DNA from 4 places in the Mesorhizobium sp. B2-9-1 genome. Region 1 is predicted to be linked to each of the others. Evidence: riboswitches for the same ligand, from Rfam matches in the RefSeq annotation. Region 1 holds a riboswitch; each other region holds the start of a gene.
The links. Region 1 has a riboswitch for cobalamin ahead of bluB (5,6-dimethylbenzimidazole synthase). Riboswitches for the same ligand answer to the same signal wherever they lie in the genome.
Positions count from the first base shown of each region.

Region 2: another riboswitch for cobalamin. It lies ahead of FJW05_RS00565 (DUF1636 family protein); the one in region 1 lies ahead of bluB (5,6-dimethylbenzimidazole synthase).
Region 3: another riboswitch for cobalamin. It lies ahead of FJW05_RS10095 (DUF1636 family protein); the one in region 1 lies ahead of bluB (5,6-dimethylbenzimidazole synthase).
Region 4: another riboswitch for cobalamin. It lies ahead of FJW05_RS11955 (CbtB domain-containing protein); the one in region 1 lies ahead of bluB (5,6-dimethylbenzimidazole synthase).

Region 1 covers NZ_VFTP01000013.1:124,714-129,202, reverse strand. Annotated here, with positions in the region: gene FJW05_RS20810 (MFS transporter) at 1-344, opposite strand, end outside; gene FJW05_RS20805 (TetR/AcrR family transcriptional regulator) at 465-1,058, shown strand; gene FJW05_RS20800 (hypothetical protein) at 1,190-2,173, shown strand; gene bluB (5,6-dimethylbenzimidazole synthase) at 2,174-2,905, opposite strand; cobalamin riboswitch at 2,948-3,126, opposite strand; gene FJW05_RS20790 (histone deacetylase family protein) at 3,242-4,168, shown strand; gene FJW05_RS20785 (exodeoxyribonuclease VII small subunit) at 4,172-4,423, shown strand.
Region 2 covers NZ_VFTP01000001.1:110,099-114,587, forward strand. Annotated here, with positions in the region: gene FJW05_RS00555 (cobaltochelatase subunit CobN) at 1-1,705, opposite strand, end outside; gene cobW (cobalamin biosynthesis protein CobW) at 1,724-2,761, opposite strand; gene FJW05_RS00565 (DUF1636 family protein) at 2,758-3,189, opposite strand; cobalamin riboswitch at 3,229-3,432, opposite strand; gene FJW05_RS00570 (winged helix-turn-helix domain-containing protein) at 3,463-4,489, opposite strand, start outside.
Region 3 covers NZ_VFTP01000004.1:33,838-38,326, reverse strand. Annotated here, with positions in the region: gene FJW05_RS10105 (helix-turn-helix domain-containing GNAT family N-acetyltransferase) at 1-363, shown strand, start outside; gene FJW05_RS10100 (AraC family transcriptional regulator) at 519-1,352, opposite strand; cobalamin riboswitch at 1,586-1,791, shown strand; gene FJW05_RS10095 (DUF1636 family protein) at 1,883-2,269, shown strand; gene FJW05_RS10090 (ABC transporter ATP-binding protein) at 2,266-3,054, shown strand; gene FJW05_RS10085 (ABC transporter substrate-binding protein) at 3,086-4,033, shown strand; gene FJW05_RS10080 (iron ABC transporter permease) at 4,387-4,489, shown strand, end outside.
Region 4 covers NZ_VFTP01000004.1:364,409-368,897, reverse strand. Annotated here, with positions in the region: gene FJW05_RS11960 (CbtA family protein) at 1-694, opposite strand, end outside; gene FJW05_RS11955 (CbtB domain-containing protein) at 799-1,008, opposite strand; adenosylcobalamin (AdoCbl) riboswitch at 1,009-1,152, opposite strand; gene FJW05_RS11950 (histidine phosphatase family protein) at 1,236-1,808, shown strand; gene FJW05_RS11945 (PilZ domain-containing protein) at 1,960-2,232, shown strand; gene FJW05_RS11940 (isoprenylcysteine carboxylmethyltransferase family protein) at 2,236-2,703, opposite strand; gene FJW05_RS11935 (DUF6428 family protein) at 2,984-3,499, opposite strand; gene FJW05_RS11930 (metalloregulator ArsR/SmtB family transcription factor) at 3,542-3,892, shown strand; gene FJW05_RS11925 (MIP/aquaporin family protein) at 3,927-4,489, shown strand, end outside.

The DNA.
Region 1 (4,489 bases):
GCGGCAAGCAGCGCCGACCCGAACAACGTCCAGACCGGCCAGTGCTGGTTGGCCGCGACGATCAATGTCGCGAAGGAAAGCACCGAGACGAGCGTCATGGGTGCTGCGATCGCCGTCTGGCCGCGCCGGTCCACCAGCCGCGACACTTGCGGCGACAGGAAAGCGTTGACCAGCGCATAGATCGCCGAGACGGCGCCGGCCAGCCAATATTCGCCATGCGTCTGCGACAGCATCGCCACGATGCCGATCGGGGCCATGGCGATCGGCAAGCGCGCGATGAAGGCCGCCGCGGCGAAGCCTTTCGTGCCGGGAGCCCGAAAGATGTCCGAATAAGGGTTTCGCATGATCCTGCTCCTCGACAACGGTGCATACTAAAATTACATACGCTGCGTATGACTGTGAGATAGTTCATACGCAGCGTATGTCAATTGGCATACGAGGCGTATGTGAATAGGGCCAGAACCATGCACAGACCGCGCAAGGAGATGATCGCCGAGACGCGCGCCAAGCTGATCGCAGCCGCTCGCCATGCTTTCGGCACGATCGGCTACGCCGAGGCCTCGATGGACGATTTCACCGCATCGGCCGGCCTCACGCGCGGCGCGCTCTACCATCATTTCGGCGACAAGAAGGGACTGCTGCAGGCGGTGATCGCCGAGATCGACGGCGAAATGGCTGTGCGGGTGAACGAGGTGGCTTCGAAAGCGCCGACCCGCTGGCAGCATTTCGTCGACGAATGCACCACCTATATCGAGATGGCGCTGGAGCCGGAAATCCAGCGCATCATGTTCCGCGACGGCCCGGCGGTGCTCGGCGACCCGGCGCAGTGGCCGAATGCCAGTGCCTGCACCGCCTCGATGACCAACCATCTGACCAGGCTGCAGGAAGAGGGCGAGGTCGTTCCGGAGCTTGATCCCGAGACGACCTCACGGCTGATCAATGGCGCCAGCAGCCAGGCCGCGCAGCGCATCGCCAATTCGACGGATCCCGAGGCAACCTCGAAAAAAGCGATCGCGGCCTTCAAGCAGTTGCTCGAAGGCTTGCGAAAGAAGCCTTGACGGCACGCTCGGGTAACCGAGCCACCGGCTTGTGCACCGGTTTCGGGCCGGCGCAACCCTGCCGCGATTGACAATCGCCGGGGCGAGCGCATGCTCTCCGGCCATTCTCTTAAGGGTGGGAGACTCGGGGCATGTGGGACTTCAGCATCGCCAGATCCGTGTCGATCATGATGCGGACATGGCCGTTCATCGTCTTTCGCATGATCGTCTATTTCGGCATCACGGTCGCCTACATCATGGCGACCGGTACGGGCGCCAGCGTCGGCTATGGCGTCGGTCACATCTCGACCGATCCCGACGGGCCGATGTCTTTTGCGCTGTGGGGCGGCGTGGTCGGCTTCGGCGTCATCTCGATCGCCGTCTACTGGATCCGCGAATACATCCTTTATGTGCTGAAAGCGGGCCATATCGCCGTCATGGTGCATCTGATCGACGGCCAAGATGTCCCCGACGGCCAGGGCCAGATCGCCTACGCGAAGGAAGTGGTCACCCAGCGTTTTGCCGAGGCCAACATCCTTTTCGTCGTCGACCAGCTGGTCAAGGGCGCCATCCGAGCCATCACCGGCCTGATCGGCGGCATCGCCGCCTTCCTGCCCATTCCGGGCCTGAGCGGCATCGTCAGCTTCATCAACACGGTGATCCGCCTGTCGTTGACCTATGTCGACGAGATCATCCTCGGCTATAACATCCGCATCAATTCGAGCTCGCCTTTCGAGACGGCGCGGCAAGGCGTCGTGCTCTACGCGCAGAACGGCAAGCACATGGTCAAGAACGCCGTCTGGCTGGCGGCGATCATGTGGGGCGTGTCCTTCGTCATCTTCCTGTTGATGCTGGCGCCCGCAGCCGCCATTCTGTGGGTCATGCCGGGCCAGCTTGCCGGCTGGGCCTTCGTGCTAGCCATCGTCTTTGCCTGGGCCTTCAAGGCAGCCTTCATCGAGCCCTTCGCCATCGCCTCTCTGATGCAGGTTTATTTTGAAGCCATTGAAGGCCAAGCGCCCAATCCCGAATGGGACCGCCGGCTCGCCGAGACCTCGTCCAAATTCAGGGAATTGCGCGACAAGGCACTGGGCTCTTTTGGCGGCGGCTCGCGCTGGGATACGCCGAGGGCCGCCTGATCATGGCTTTGATGGGCCGCCAAGCTTTGCGATTGCCGATTTAAGCGGCGCCTCGCCGGCGCCGCGAAACGTCTCGCTCATGACCAGTTCGGGCAGCGGCAGGCGCTTGCCCCAGCCATGCGCCTCAAGGTCCGGCTTCGGCGCGAATTCCGAGACGCGGCCGACGCAGAGATAGGCGATCGGCATGACATGCTCGGGGATCGCGAGAAGCCGCTTCAGCGCTTCGGTCTCGATGATGCTCACCCAGCCGACGCCGACACCTTCGGCCCGCGCCGCCAGCCAGAAATTCTGCACCGCGCAGACGGTGCTGTAGAGATCCATCTCCGGATTGTGCCAGCGCCCGAGCGGCGAGTCCTTCGAGCGCTGCCGGTCGCAGGTGATGCACAGGTTGAGCGCGCTTTCGCAGATGCCTTCGAGCTTCAGCTTACGGTAGAGCGCCTGCCGTTCCGCCTCGATCGCCGGCAATTCCTGCTCGCGCGCGGCGAGAAAAAGATCACGTACCTGCCGCCGCCTCGCGGCGTCGCGGATGACGATGAAATTCCACGGCTGCATATAGCCGACAGACGGCGCGTGATGCGCGGCGGTGATGAGCCGCGCCAGCACGCTGTCATCGAGATCGTCGGGCACAAAATGGCTGCGCACGTCGCGCCTGGTGAACATGGCCCGGTAAACCGCGTCGCGCGCCAGTTGGTCAAAGTCGTCGCCGCTCGTGGCGATCGCTGCTGCCGTCATCGCTTTTCCCCTTGCGACAAGCAGTCCCCCGCCTGACCAAGCGGTAAACCATGTCTGCCGGGCCGGTCTTCTGGCTCGGGATCGTCCCGCATCCGGCGCCTTCCCGTCTTCGACAGTGGCGTTTGCCGGCGCGGTCCCCCTTACAGTGTTGGGCACGCCACGGAGTTCAACCGTGTTCCCGATTCTCCCGCGTCGCGGGCACCAGGCAGCGGCGCGACCTTACAGCTAAGCTTGGGCCACGCCAATGGCGTTAGCGACACGGCAAGACGCGATTTTCCCCAGCCATTCGGCTGCCAAACATGGTCATTGCGGTCGTAGGTCCCTAGATTAGGCGCCATGGCCACCCGTCTCTACACGCATCCGATCTTCCTCGAACACCTCACCCCGCCCGGTCACCCCGAGCGGCCCGACCGCCTGCGCGCCATCGAGCGCGTGCTGGACGACGAGGCTTTTGCGGCGCTCGACCGCGTCAAGGCGCCGGAAGGCGACGAGAAAACGATCCTCTATGCGCATCCCGAGGATTTCGTCGAGCGCGTGCGCGCGGCGATCCCTGAGAGCGGGATCGTTTCGATCGACGCCGACACCAGCGCCAGCCCGAAAAGCTGGCAGGCCGTGATCACCGCGATCGGCGGTGCCAATGCGGCGGTGGACGACGTCTTCGAGGGTCGTGCGGCAAACGTTTTCGTCGCCGCCCGTCCGCCTGGACATCATGCCGAAAAGACCACCGCGATGGGCTTTTGCCTGTTCAACACGGCGGCGATCGCCGCCCGCTACGCCCAGAACAAGCATCAGGCCGAACGCGTCGCCATCGTCGACTGGGACGTCCATCACGGCAATGGCACCCAGGACATCTTCTGGGATGATCCGTCGGTTCTCTACTGCTCGACGCACCAGATGCCGCTTTACCCAGGCACCGGCGCGAAGGACGAGACCGGCGCCGGCAACATCGTCAATGCGCCGCTTGCGCCGCAGACCGGCAGCGACCTGTTCCGCGACGCCTTCCTGTCGCGCGTGCTGCCGTCCATCGACGCGTTCGCGCCGGACCTGATCATCATTTCCGCCGGCTTCGATGCGCACCACCGCGATCCGCTGGCCGAGATCAACCTGACCGAGGACGATTTCGATTGGGCGACCGGCCAGTTGATGGAGCGCGCCGGCCGCCACAGCTCCAACAGGCTCGTCAGCCTGCTGGAAGGCGGCTACGATCTGCAGGGACTGGCATTTTCAGTCGCCGCCCATGTCGGGCGGCTGATGAAGGGATAGGGTATGGCATTGGAAGGCAATGAGGACGTCAAGGCGATGAGCTTCGAACAGGCGCTCGACGCGCTGGAGAAGATCGTCGATGATCTCGAGCGCGGCGACGTCCCGCTCGACCAGTCGATCAAGATCTATGAGCGCGGCGAAGCGCTGAAGGCGCATTGCGACCGGCTGCTGAAAGCGGCCGAGGACAAGGTCGAGAAGATCAGGCTGTCGCGCGACGGCAAGCCGGTGGGAACGGAGCCGCTGGACGCCGACTGAGGTGTTGATATTCAGGTGAGGCCGGCCTGCAAATGGCAACTTCCTGCGCTTCCGGTGCTCACGTAC
Region 2 (4,489 bases), on a different contig from region 1:
GAAGGGCACCATCGATGGAACTGCCAATCTCCCCCCCTGAGGGGGAGATGTCCGGCAGGACAGAGAGGGGGGCCTCGCGCAGCCCTATCTCGTCACCCCATGCGGCCTTTACGGCATCGCGCGCTCCCTCGGGCAGATCTGCCGAAAGGGCGAGATAATCCATCAAGGCAAGGCCGTGCCCACCCACCTCCAGCGCATCCAGCAATCCCCGCGGCGATTGCGGAATCCCCTCAACCGCATAGCCCTGTTCCTTCAGGTCATGCAGCATCGCAAGCACACTGGAGGGCACATCGAGCCCGACGGCATAACCTGTACGTCCGGGCGCGCTCGGATAGTCAGGGATCAGGATCGCGAGCTTGCGTTTGGCCCGCGCCGTCCGCTGCAGGCGGATAAAGGCGGCGACGCGCTTGGCGACCTGCGCCACGCGGTCCGCCTCCGGCCGGTTGGCGAAGGCGCGGAAGGCGAGCGCCGGATCGGTCTCGACCTCGCCCTTGAAGGAGATGGCGCCGGCCAGGATGCGGCCGTCGAGCTCGGGCAGGACGACATGCATGGCAAGGTCGGCGGGCGCCAGGCCGCGCTGGTTCTTTTCCCAGACCTCGCGCCTGGTGGTGGCGACGATGACCTGGAAGACGGGCACGCCCGCGCGGTCGAAGAGGGTCTCGGCGCCGGGTTCCGCGCCGGAGGCGAAAGCAGTGGCGGTGACAATGGCTGAGGGGTTCGATGTTGCGATGGCATTCTCTACGAAGGCCAGGGATGCCGGATCTTTGAGGCTGGAGACGAAGATCGGCACGGGGGTGAGCCCTTGCAGCTTCAACGCTTCCACGAGAACGTTGATCGGCGCTACGTCTGCCGCCAACAGCATCGAGCGGTAGAAGAGGATGGGGATAGCCGGGGCGCTGAGGTTGCCAGCGTCGAGTTCCGTCGCCCCCCCCTCTGTCCTGCCGGACATCTCCCCCTCAAGGGGGGAGATTGTTCTGTGGTCGACGGTTTCGCCAACTGTAGATGTTTCAAGTAGCTCGATATTTGACGAAGCAGAGATAGAGCCGGCTTGGGTGACAGCTGATCTCCCCCCTTGAGGGGGAGATGTCCGGCAGGACAGAGGGGGGGGCGAAGGATCGCCGACGCTCGACAGGACTGGCTTTTCGACAACTCCCAGACCCGGCTCATAATACCCCGCCTTCGGCACGCTGACCGGTTCGGCCACGGCCGCATCCGACCCCGCAAGCCTTGCCAGCCTTTGCACCAGCGCGCTCATATTCGCCGGGCCGCCTTCGCGGAAATAGCCGAGCAGAGCGTCCAACTCGGCACGCGGCAGGGTCGAGGCTTCGATCAGCCGCTGGTCCTCGTCATGGCTTTCGCCGGGCAGCAATGCCAGCTTGATGCCGCGCTCGCGCGCGACCGCGGCGAGCTGGTCGCAGCCATAGCGCCACCAGTCATAGCCGCCGAGGATGCGCACCAGCACCACCCTGGCGTGGCGGGCGACGCTGTCGATCCACAGGTCCACCGACATCGGGTGCCGAAGGTCGCGCAGCGCCGCCAACCGCATCGATGGTAGCCGCCCCGCATCCGCCGTCCAGGCGGTGGCCAGGCCGGCGAGATCGCTGTCGGTAAAAGACAGTGCCACGACATCCGCAGGCGCCTGCCTGAGGTCGATCGGCTCGGCGAGGTCGTCGAGCGAAGCGGATGTGGTGGCGAGGATGTGCATCGCTTTTTGGTATTAGCCTCAGCCGGCGAGGATACGCTCGATCGCCGGGCGGTTCAGCCCCTTGAGGCCGATGACGACGAGCCGCGAGCGGCGATCGTCCTCGGACGTCCAGGCGCGGTCGTAGTAATGATTGACGCGTGGGCCGACCGCCTGGAGCAGGAGCCGCATCGGCTTGCCGCCGACCTCGACGAAACCTTTGACGCGCAATACGTTTTCCTGCTCGGCGGCAAGGGCGACGCGCTCGGCCAGCTCGTCGGGATTGGTGATCGAGGGGATATCGAGGACGAAGGAATCGAAATCGTCGTGCTCATGGTCGAGCTCGTCGTCGTGATGGGTCTTGCGGTTCTCGATGTCGTCCTCCACCGCAAGGCCAAGGCCGAGCAGCACGGACGGATCGACCTTGCCCTGCGCTGTCGGCACGATCTTGACGGCACGCGCGACATGCTCGCCGATGACGGCGTTGGCACGGGCGGAGCCTGCCGCATCCATCAGGTCGCTCTTCGACAGGATGATCAGGTCGGCGCAGGCGATCTGGTCCTCGAACACCTCCTCGACCGGATCGTCATGGTCGAGGGAATCGTCCGCCGCACGCTGCGCCTGCAGCGCATCCATATCGGAAGCGACACGGCCGTCGGCGAGCGCCGGGCCGTCGACCACGGCGATGACGCCATCGACCGTCACGCGGCTCTTCACGCTCGGCCACTGGAATGCCTGCACCAGCGGCTTCGGCAGAGCGAGGCCCGAGGTTTCGATCAGGATGTGATCGACCTTGGGGTTGAGCGACAGGATTCGGTCGAGCGCCGGCACGAAATCGTCGGCAACGGTGCAGCAGATGCAGCCATTGGCGAGCTCGACGATGTTCTCCTCCGGACAGGAGTCGACGCCGCAGCCTTTGAGAATCTCGCCGTCTATGCCGACATCGCCGAACTCGTTGACGATGATCGCCAGCCGCTTGCCCTTGGCGTTCTCGAGCAGGTTGCGGATCAGCGTCGTCTTGCCGGCGCCGAGGAAGCCGGTGACGACGGTGCAGGGCACACGGGAAACGGATGCGTTCATGGTCGGTCCTTCAGCATGTCGAGGGGAGGGATGCGGGCAACCAGGCCGCGCTTGAGAGAATCGGGCCGGCCGCGCCAGGGGATCAGGCCGTCGGTCGAGGTGGCGAAGAGTTTCGCGCCGGTGACGAGATCGGCGCCGCTGGTCGTGTTCAGATCGCCGAAGACGTAGCTCCAGCAGCCGTCGCGCAGCAGCGCCGCGCTTAGCCGGCGCTTGCAGTTGCCGAGGCATTCGACGGTACGGATGTCGATCTTTTCGCCGCAAGCCGCCCGACGCGTGTCTTCGGCAAGCAGCGCGCCGGCGCGCGGATGCGCATCCGACCCGGTCTCGTCGCGGCAGGATGAGCAGACGATGACGGCGACGCCGGCCAAAGCGTCGGGCTCGGACGGAACATCCGCACTGTTTGCCGGGAAACTGCCGTTGCGATCCAAAACCATGCTCCTTGCCCGGAAAACCCGCCGGGCATTCGGATACTTAAAGTCTCAGACGGCAGGTCTCCTGGCTCGCGGGTCGTCGCCCTGAATGCCGCCTTCCCGGGAACATCCCAGTGGTTTTCGGCAGAGGCTCGTCGCTTACAGTTGCGGGGACAGCCGCGGATTTGGGTTTTGGCCCGCACCGCATTCCCTCTTGGCTCCTCCCTTTGCCGGGAGAAGACCGTCTGGGTCAGGATTTAGGCTTACGGCTAGGTCCCTGTCAACGCGCAGCTACGACACCGCGATGTCGGCCAGCGCCGGTCCGACGTCGCCGGCCGGCGTCACTTCGATTGACTCCAGGCCGAGCCAGCCCTGCATCTGCTTCAACTCGTCGAAGAGCTGGGCGGCCGTTTCGGGCGGGGCGCCGGCCTCGGCATAGGCAGCGTGGACACGCAACACGCTGGCCGGGCGATCGGCCCTCAGATCGACGCGGGCGACGATCCGGTCGCCGAGCAGGAAGGGCAGCACGTAGTAGCCATATTGGCGTTTCTCGGCCGGCGTGTAGATCTCTATGCGGTAGCGGAAATCGAAGAGTTTCTCGGTCCTGGTGCGTTCGAAGACGACGGGATCGAAGGGGGCGAGCAGGGCACGCGCTTCTATCCGGCGCGGAAAACGGGCGTCCTTGTGGAGATAGGCGGTCTTGTCCCAACCTTCGACCTTCACCGGCAGCAATTCGCCGGCATCGACCAGTTCCTCGATGCGATCCTTCGTGTCGCCCGGCGCGAGACGAAAATAGTCGCGAAGGTCGCCATAGGTGGCGATGCCATGGGCGCGGGCCGAGATGCGTAGCAACTCGCGATGCGCGTCCTCGACGGAGGGTACGGGCAGGTCGAGGACCGCCTGCGGCAAAACGCGCTCGGGCAGGTCGTAATAGCGTTCGAAGCCGCGGCGGTAGGCGGTGGTGATGCGCCCGGCCCAGAACAGCCATTCGAAAGCGTGCTTGGCCTCGCTCCAGCCCCACCAGCCGCCATTGCCCTTGTGGCCTTCGATATCGGAGGCGGCGATCGGACCGCGATCGGCGACCTCTCTATATATCTCGTCGATCATTTCCTTGCGTTCACGGCCCCATTTCGCCAGGCCGAGATACATCTCGTCGCCCTGCTCGGCGCGCTGCATGCGCCAGCGCATCAAAGGGTAGGTCTCGACGGGCAGGAACGACGCCTCATGCGCCCAGTATTCGAACACGGCGCGCTTGCGGGTGACCGCGGCATTGTCGAGCAGCGTAAGCGGGTAGGGGCCGAGGCGCGAATAGAGCGGC
Region 3 (4,489 bases), on a different contig from region 1:
GAGATCCTCGGTGAATTCGTCAAGAACTTCGTCCCGCAATGGGAGCGCAACTGGATCGCCGAGCGCGAAGGCGAGGTGGTCGGCTCGGTCTTCGTCATGCGCAAGTCGCCCAAGGTCGCGAAGCTCAGGCTGCTCTACGTCGAACCGTCGGCGCGCGGCCTCGGCATCGGTCGGCGGCTGGTCGACGAATGCATCGCCTTCGCGCGCGCCAAAGGCTACAAGACGCTGACGCTCTGGACCAATGACATCCTTGGTTCGGCCCGCCGCATCTACCAGGCTGCCGGCTTCAAGCTGGTCGAGGAAGAACGCCATCATTCCTTCGGCAAGGATCTTGTCGGGCAAACGTGGAATCTCGAGCTTTAGGTGTTCCCTTCTCCCCCTGTGGGAGGTGTCGCCGAAGGCGACGGATGAGGGGTGCTCCAGGGAATGCCAGCGTCTCACTCCGCTGGAACACCCCTCATCCGTCTCGGCGCTGCGCGCCGATCCACCTTCTCCCACAGGGGGAGAAGGGAAGACCATCATCCTTTGACCGGCACCCAGATCTCCAGCCCGCCATTGCCGGTGCGGGCATCGAACTCGGGCCCGTAGCGCTCGAACTCGGGCGCGTCGGCGATCTCGTGTCCGGAGACCGGCAGCCACTTGTTCCAGATCGTGTTGACGGTCCGGCGGATGGTCGAGATGTGCTCGCGATGCGAGAACACCGCATATTTCTGCGCCGGCACCCGCACGCGTTGGAAATCCTTCGGCAGGTCGGAGAAGTCCAAAACCTCGACGCCGACGACATAGTCGAAATTGCCGGCATCGTCGCCATTCGTGCACACGCCGTAGAAGACGCCGGGCACCTCGCCCGGAATGTTGCCGATATAGGGGGCGAAGCGCTGCCACTGCATCGGAATGCCGGCGCTGGTCTCGCAGCTGTAGCGCTCGCCGAGCCCGGCGACGAGGAAGGGGCGGCTGGTCTCGAAGCGCGGCGGCTCGAGTGCGGTGAGAAGCGAACTGTCCATCAGTATGGGCTCCACAAGATCGAGGTTTTCGGTCGAGCCTTGCGCGCGCACCAACTCCGGCGTGGTGCCGAACTCATCGCGAAAGGCCCGCGTGAACGCCTCATGCGAGCCGTAGCCGGCATCGAGCGCGACCGAGAGAATGTCGCGCGCGCCGCCGGCCAGCTTGCGCGCCGCTTCGCTCAAGCGGCGTGCCCGCATGTACCCCATGACCGACCGTCCTGTGGCCGCGCCGAAGGCGCGCGTCACATGGAAGCGCGACACGCCGCTGCTTGCCGCTATCTCGTCAAGGCTGATGGCGTCGGGCAGGTGGCTTTCGACAAACCACAGCGCTTTCTCAGTCGGGTTCATGGCTCCTCGCATTTGGCTCGGCGACACTAGCCCCCGCGCCGCCGGCCAGTTTGATCGAAATTGCGCTTTGAGCGAAGTCGAACGAGTTGACAAGCCACGGCAATGTATTCTAGCTGGTAATGTTATTACATATCAAAGGGAAATAAACGACTTGCGGCAACGACCCAGCGATCCTGCCATGTCTTTCGCACGAGGGGCGGACGAAGGCCCGTTGCGACTCGCACGGGGACAACCTACGATAGCTGCGTCATGGTCCCCGAGCCGCAAGGCGAGGGGTGAAAAGGGAACACGGTGAGGCTCATCCGAGTCGAGGCCGTGGCTGCCCCCGCAACTGTGAGCGGCGAGCTCCATCCGAAACGCCACTGGCCGGCAAGGCTGGGAAGGCGGATGGCGTAACGACCCGCGAGCCAGGAGACCTGCCATCGACACGAGTTGACCGGACGGGGTGTGCCGGGAGGAGACGCGGACACCGGTCTTGTCGGCCGGTTCGTCCGGCATCCTTCCGCCGCCATTTTTGGAAAGTGACGGAAATGCCGGACGTCTTTAGCCATCGCATCATCGTCTGTTCGCTGTGCCGCGATACCGTGACCGGGCGTAGGTCCGGCGGGGATTTGTGCGCCGACCTTCGCTCAAGGCTTGCCGAGACTTTGGCGTCGTCATTTGCTGTCGAAACCGTCGACTGCATGGCCGGCTGCTCGCGCCCGCTGACCGTGGCCTTCAACGCGCAAGGCAAGGCCAGCTATCTCTTCGGTTCCATCGACAGCGGCACCGACGCCGGCGCGCTGGTCGAATTTGCCAGGCTCTATGCCTCGCTGCCCGACGGCTGGTGCAATTCCGGCCAGCGCCCGGCAAGGCTCGCCGGCAAGATACTGGCGCGCATCCCCACCGCGGGCAAGGCCAGGGAGCTGGTCCGGTGAGCGCGCTCCTGCTCGAAGCCCGCGATTTGCGCGCCACGGCAAATGGCCGGACGTTGGTCGAGGATGTCAGCCTGTCGCTGGCGGCGGGCGAGCGGCTGGCCATCATCGGCCCCAATGGCGCCGGCAAGACAACTCTGCTGCGCATGTTATGCGGGGCGTTGTCGCCGAGCCGCGGCGAGGTTCGCCTTGCCGGACGCCGGCTGGATAGGATCACCGCCGCCGAACGGGCGCTCAGCATCGCCGTCGTCGGTCAGACGGACCAGCCGGATCCGCGCCTTGCGCTCATCGACTATGTCGAGCTTGGCCGTGTCCCGCACGCCGGTCTGAGGCGCCGGCACGACGATCGCGACATCGTCGTCGAGGCGCTGCGCCGGACTGGGCTGTTGCCGTTGCTCGCGCGCACCGTCGGCTCGCTCTCCGGCGGCGAGCGCCAGCGCGCGCAGCTCGCCCGCGCCATCGCGCAGGAGCCGAAAATCCTGTTTCTCGACGAGCCGACCAACCATCTTGACCCGCGCGCTCGCGGCGAGCTGCTCGAGCTGGTGGCCGAGTTCAACATGGCCGTGGTCGCCGTGCTGCACGATCTTGCGCTGGTGGCGCCCTTCGCCACCAGCGTCGCGGTGATGAGCAACGCCCGGCTGCACGCCCTGGCTCCGCCGCGCGAGGCGCTGGCGCAGCCGCTTGTCCGCGAGGTGTTCGGCATCGACGTGCTGCGCCTGCGGCACCCGACCGAGGATCGCGAGCTCACCGTCTTCGAGCTTCCCATGCGCGCTTCCTCGCCGTCCTGAACCTGCACACCCCAACAAGGAGCATCATCTCGTGAAACGCCTCGCCTTGTCGCTGGCCCTGTCGCTCGTCGCCTCGGCCGCCTTCGCTTTCCCGGTCACCGTCGACAGCTGCGGCAAACCGCTCACCTTCGATGCGCCGCCGAAACGCGCCGTCATCCAGGATCTCAACATGGCCGAGATGGCTTTCGCGCTGAAGCTGCAGCCGTCGATCGTCGGGCTCACCGGCATCACCGGCTGGTACAAGGTCGGCCCTGAGTTCAAGTCCGAGCAGGGCGCCATCCCGGAGCTGGCGCCAAAATATCCGATGCTCGAAAACCTCGTCGCCGTGCAGCCTGATTTCTTCTTCGCCGGCTGGTATTACGGCATGAAGCCGGGCGGCGAGGTGACGCCCGACACGCTTGCCCCGCATGGCATCAAGACGCTGGTGCTGACCGAGAGCTGCGTCCATCTCGACAAGAACCGGCCCGCCGCCTCGATGGATCTGCTTTATGGCGACGTCGAGAAGTTGGGCAAGATCTTCGGCAAGCAAGCGGAGGCCGAAAAGCTGGTCGACGGCTGGAAGGCCGAGCTCGCCGGCATCATGGCGAAGGTGGGTGGCCGCAAGGGCACGCGCGTCTTCCTCTACGATTCCGGCGAGGACAAGCCCTTCACCGCCGGCAAGTTCGCCATCCCCAACGCCATGATCGCCGCCGCCGGCGGCGAAAACATCATGGCCGACATGGAGACGAGCTGGGGCAACACCGACTGGGAGACGGTCGCCTCGCGCAATCCCCAGTTCCTCATCCTGCTCGATTACCAGGATGGCGGCGGCTACAGGAAACTGCTCGATTTCCTTAAAGACCATCCTGCGATGAAAGAGACGGACGCGGTCAGGAACGAGCGCTTCGTAGCGCTGCGCTACGCCGAGCTGACGCCCGGACCCGCCAACATCGAGGCGATCGGCAAGATCGCCAGGGCCATGCATCCGGAAGCGTTTTAGGTCTGAGGCACGAATGAGCCGGGAGTGTTGCCGTTGATGGATAGCCTGCCTTGGAGAATGGCGAAAACGCCCCTCATTTCGTCATCCACGGGCGGAGCAAGGAGCGAAGCGACGCGGCGCAGAGCCGAGGATCCATTCCGTGGCTTTCGGGCGTTGCAACCGTGCGGAATTCTACGCCGTCGCTCTCCGCGCGCCAGGTCACGGAATGGACTCCAGGGTCTCCGCGACGGCGCTTCGCGCCTGCTTCGCCCTGGAATGACGAAGTCGCGGAGACCCCCGCTAATCCCGAACGCCGGTATCGCCGCGGCAGGTCCCATGCCGTGAATTTGCGCCATACCCCATTCATCCTGGCGATGGCGCTGGGCGCTATCCTGCTGGTAGCGCTCGCGCTGCTTTCGATCGCCTATGGCTCGACGCTGATACCTTTGCGCGAGGTCGTCGGCGCGCTGGCGCATG
Region 4 (4,489 bases), on a different contig from region 1:
CGCGTTCGGCAACCGCGCCGAAGCCGAGCCCGACGACGGTCCACAGCACCAGCTGGATGCCGAGCGAGGCGACGCGGAATTGCCACAGCACGGTCGCTGAGAAGTTCTCCGGCACCTCGTTGATGTCGGGCAGCGCCGCCTTCACCAAAGCGAAGACGACGAGGAAGGCGAGCCCGGCCACGATCGAGGCGTTCCAGGCGCCGAGCTGCTTCCACAGACGCTGCGCCAGACCCACCGCCGCCACCATCGCCGCGATCGAGACGACGATCATGATGAAGAACAGCTCGGTGCGGTAGCCAATCGTTTCCGCATTGCCGACCGCGGGCGGGTTGGCCGGATATTTGAGGCCGGGCACCACGATCACGGCCAGAAAGCCGAGCAACGCCAGCAGCGCCGAGGTGCCGCGCGGTCCCAGCGAGCCCAGCCGGCCATAGGCGTAGGCGAAGACCAGCGAGAACAGCCCGCCAAGCGCGGCGCCATAGATCAGCACGCCGGTTGCCAGGCCGATGCCGGCTTGCGTGGCGCGGCTGACCATCTCGGGCTCCGGCGCCCCGCCGGCGGCCTGGGCCTGCTGTTCCTCGAAGGCGATCGCCTTGTCGACCTGCGGCTCGCCATAGACGTGGGCGAAGGCGAACGCCAGAATCCCGGCGACCAGCCCGACAAGCATGCCGCGCAGCAAAAGTTTTCCAACCATGTCACTAATCCCTCCAAGCAATTCCAGGAAAAGTGCGTAGCGGTTTTCCGTCCGGAATTGCGTTAGATCAGAATCGAAAGCGGGTTCAGCGATGCTGTACCGCTTTAGTGGCAGGGGAAGCCGAGCAGGTGTCGGCCGTCATGCACGAATTCGTGCACATAGGTGCCGCGGATCAGCGAGGTCGCGCCTTCTTCCGCGCCGACGAAATAGATCGCCAGCATCAAAAGCAGCCCGCCGAGGATGGCCCAGGGCAGAAGCTCGCGGACCGGAATCGCAACCGGGCCGTAGCTGGGGGCGAAGGTGGTGTCGGACATATTGACCTCCCGTGGGATACTGCGTCCCGTTGATCGAACGATGCTGCGGAATAAGGCCTGACTTTCGGCTGGTGCCGATCACAGTGGCGCGACCGTGCCGGACTCGCACCGGCTTCCAATCCCGTATAGCACTAAGACACTTGTCAGCACTTCGTTCGCCTGTCAACGACATGTAATGGCGGCACGGCTACGTGAGGCCTGTTTTTCGCTGGGCCACGGAGTTTTTCATGCTTGCCCGCCTGACGATGATCGCAAGCGGAGCGACGCCCGGCATGCGCAAGGGCCGCTTTCCGAACGATGAGCCGCCGGAGCCGCGCGCCCTCGATCGCGCCGGCGCGCTGGCCGCTTCGCTGCGTCGCGCCGACCGTGTCTGGACAAGTCCGGCGCTGGCCGCGCGGCGGACGGCCGAGGCGCTCGGCCTTGACGCGGCGATCGAGCCGCTGCTTGCCGAGCAGGATTTCGCACGCTGGGCCGACAAAAGTTTCGAGGAGGTGCAGGTCGAGGATCCCGAAGGCATGGCGGCCTGGCTCGCCGACGCAGACGCGGCGCCTCATGGCGGTGAATCGCTCGCCGCCGTCGCCCGGCGGGGTGCTGCGCTGATGGAGCGGCTGGCCGGCGAGAGCGGTCACACCATCGCGGTGACGCATGCCGTGCCGATCCGCGCCACCATGGCGCATGTGCTCGGCGCGCCGCTTTCCTCGGTCTGGAAGATCGACATCGAGCCGCTGTCGCTCACCGAGTTCCGCGGCGACGGCCGCCGCTGGGTGCTGCGCGCGAGCGGCGTCACTGTCGCCGGCTGAACGCTCAGGCGTGAACGCTCCATCCGTGGACCCGGCCGGCATATCAAGCCGGCACACCACCGTTTCAGTGATCGCTAACGGAACGGAAACGCTTCGCTGCTATGGTGCGGCCCCATGGCGAGGAGAGCCTTGCCTGAGGAGCCCGCCGGATATGGCCAGTTTTCCCGAGACCGAGCGACGTCTTCATGCGCGCGAATTCGTGCTCAAGCAAGCCACGATCATCGCCGCCGGCGTCAGGATCGGTTGCTCGGTCAGAAATCAGCACGAGCAGGGCGCGGAATTGCGCGTTGGCGCAGATGTGGAGATCCCGGACCGCTTCCTGCTCGAGGTCCCGGCCGACGATACGGCCTATCGCGCTTTGGTGCGGTGGCGGCGCAACGACCGCGTCGGCGTGGCGCTCTACAGCAACGTGCCGAAGGACTGATGCTCAAAGGTATCGGCGCACGCTCGCCCTGTAGGCGCGGTAGGGTTCGCCGAACTTGCGTTCCAGATAGGCCTCCTCGCGCAGCACCACGCCGTAATGCAGGATGGGGAAGCTCGCGATGGTCGCGATGACGGCCCACCAGCTGTCAAAGAGCAGCCCGATCCCGAGAAGCAGCCCCATCAGGCCGACATAGAGCGGGTTGCGGGTGAAGCCGAACGGGCCGCCGGTGATGATCGCGGTGGTCGGCAGCGTCGGGTTCACATTGGTGCCGCCGCGCAACATGATCGAGCGTCCCCAGGCGATGATCGCAACCGCCAGTACTGCCAGCACTATGCCGAGCACGATGGTCAGCGGGCGGCCGCCGATCGCCAGCGGCCAGACATAGCGCAGCGCCAGCATCGCGATCAGCGCCACGAGAAAGAGCAGCGGCGGGAACACCGCCACGCCCGGATTGTCCGCTTTGTCATCCATAGCCATCTTCATCGACCAGGCGCCATTGCCGCCACTATGCACGGACGCTCGTCGTCCAGCAATTCGTGACTTGATCCTGCCTAGGCGATGTGCAACCCGGCATATCGGGAACACAACCGTAGCGCGCGCGTTCACTATCGCCGATCAACAGGATTTCGCGGATGAGCAAGACAGCTGTTTGGGTGGCGCTGATCGCCATCGTTCTCGTGGGCCTCTATTTATTGCAGGCCAATGGCATGATCCGGTTTTGATCAGGCGCGGCGCGTCACCATTCGCGGGCTCAACAGCAGCGGCTCGCTCCGCAGCCACTTGCCGCCTTCTGTTCTTCCAGCCAGCGGTCGCGCGGCTTGCAGCTTGCCGGCCGTGGCGACAGCTCGACCTCGACGGTCCCGCCAACAAGGCTCGGCTGGGCTGCCCGGTGCAGTTCGATGGGGCGCAGGCCGTCGCTGACCTCGAAGGTCAGCTTCGCCGCCTGATCGAGCGCCACATGATCCGCCACCTTGCGGATGATCGCGGCGAATTTGCCGGCCGGCATATGGACCGGCCCGCCCTCGTCCACGTCCCACAGCTGGACGAAGATTTCAGACCATGATTCCGGGTTCGCTTCGCAATCCAGCGCCGCGAACTGCCCCGCTTTCACCTCGGTGACATGATAGCCCGGCTTTACCGGCCGCCCGCCACAGCGGAACACCAGCGGCGTGTCCGTATGATCGGCCAGCGCAACCAGCAGATCGCCGATCGTCAGGTCGGAGGGGTCGATTGGGGCCACATTTTTCCGGTTGTCGGAAGAGAGCATGTCGGCTATTCCTCATTTCAATATTTCAAGGATTGTTGAAACGTGGATGAACGTCAAGCCCTGACCGCCTTTGGCGCGCTGTCGCAGGAAACACGGCTGCGCCTGCTGCGGCTGCTGGTCGTTGCCGGCCCGGGAGGCATTGCCGCCGGCTCGCTCGCCGAGCAGGTCGAGGTCTCGCCGTCCAATGTCAGCTTTCACCTCAAGGAACTGGAGCGGTCTGGCCTCGTGACCGCGCGGCGCGATGCCCGCTCGATCGTCTACAGCGCCGAGTTCGACGCGCTATCCGGATTGATCCGCTTCCTGATGGAGGACTGCTGCTCCGGCCGGCCGGAAATCTGCGCGCCGGCGGCTGCCGCATCTTGCTGCCGGCCGGGCGAGGAGGCCCGGCAATGACCGCCACGCCCGTCGCAAAATCCAAGGCTAGCTAATGAACACCTTCGATCTGCCGCGCCGGTTCGCGGCTGAAGCCCTCGGCACCGGTCTGCTGGTGGCGACCGTCGTTGGCTCCGGCATCATGGCCGAGACGCTGACGCATGACACCGCGCTGGCGCTGCTTGGCAACACGCTAGCAACCGGCGCGATGCTGGTGGTGTTGATCACCATCCTCGGGCCGATCTCCGGCGCGCATTTCAATCCCGCCGTTTCGCTGGTGTTCTGCCTCAACCGGTCGCTGCCTGCTCGCGATCTCCCTGCCTATCTGTTCGCGCAGGTCGTCGGTGGAATCGCTGGCACGATCGCCGCGCATCTCATGTTCGCCCTGCCGGTGCTGGAGGTCGCGACGAAACTGCGTGCCGGGCCGGCGCAATGGTTCTCGGAAATGGTCGCGACATTCGGCCTTATCGCCGTCATTCTCGCTGGCCTCCGCTTCGAGCGGCGGGCCGTGCCGTGGCTGGTCGGGCTCTATATCACAGCGGCCTATTGGTTCACGGCATCCACTTCCTTCGCCAATCCCGCCGTCGCCGTGGCGCGCTCACTCACCAACACTTTCTC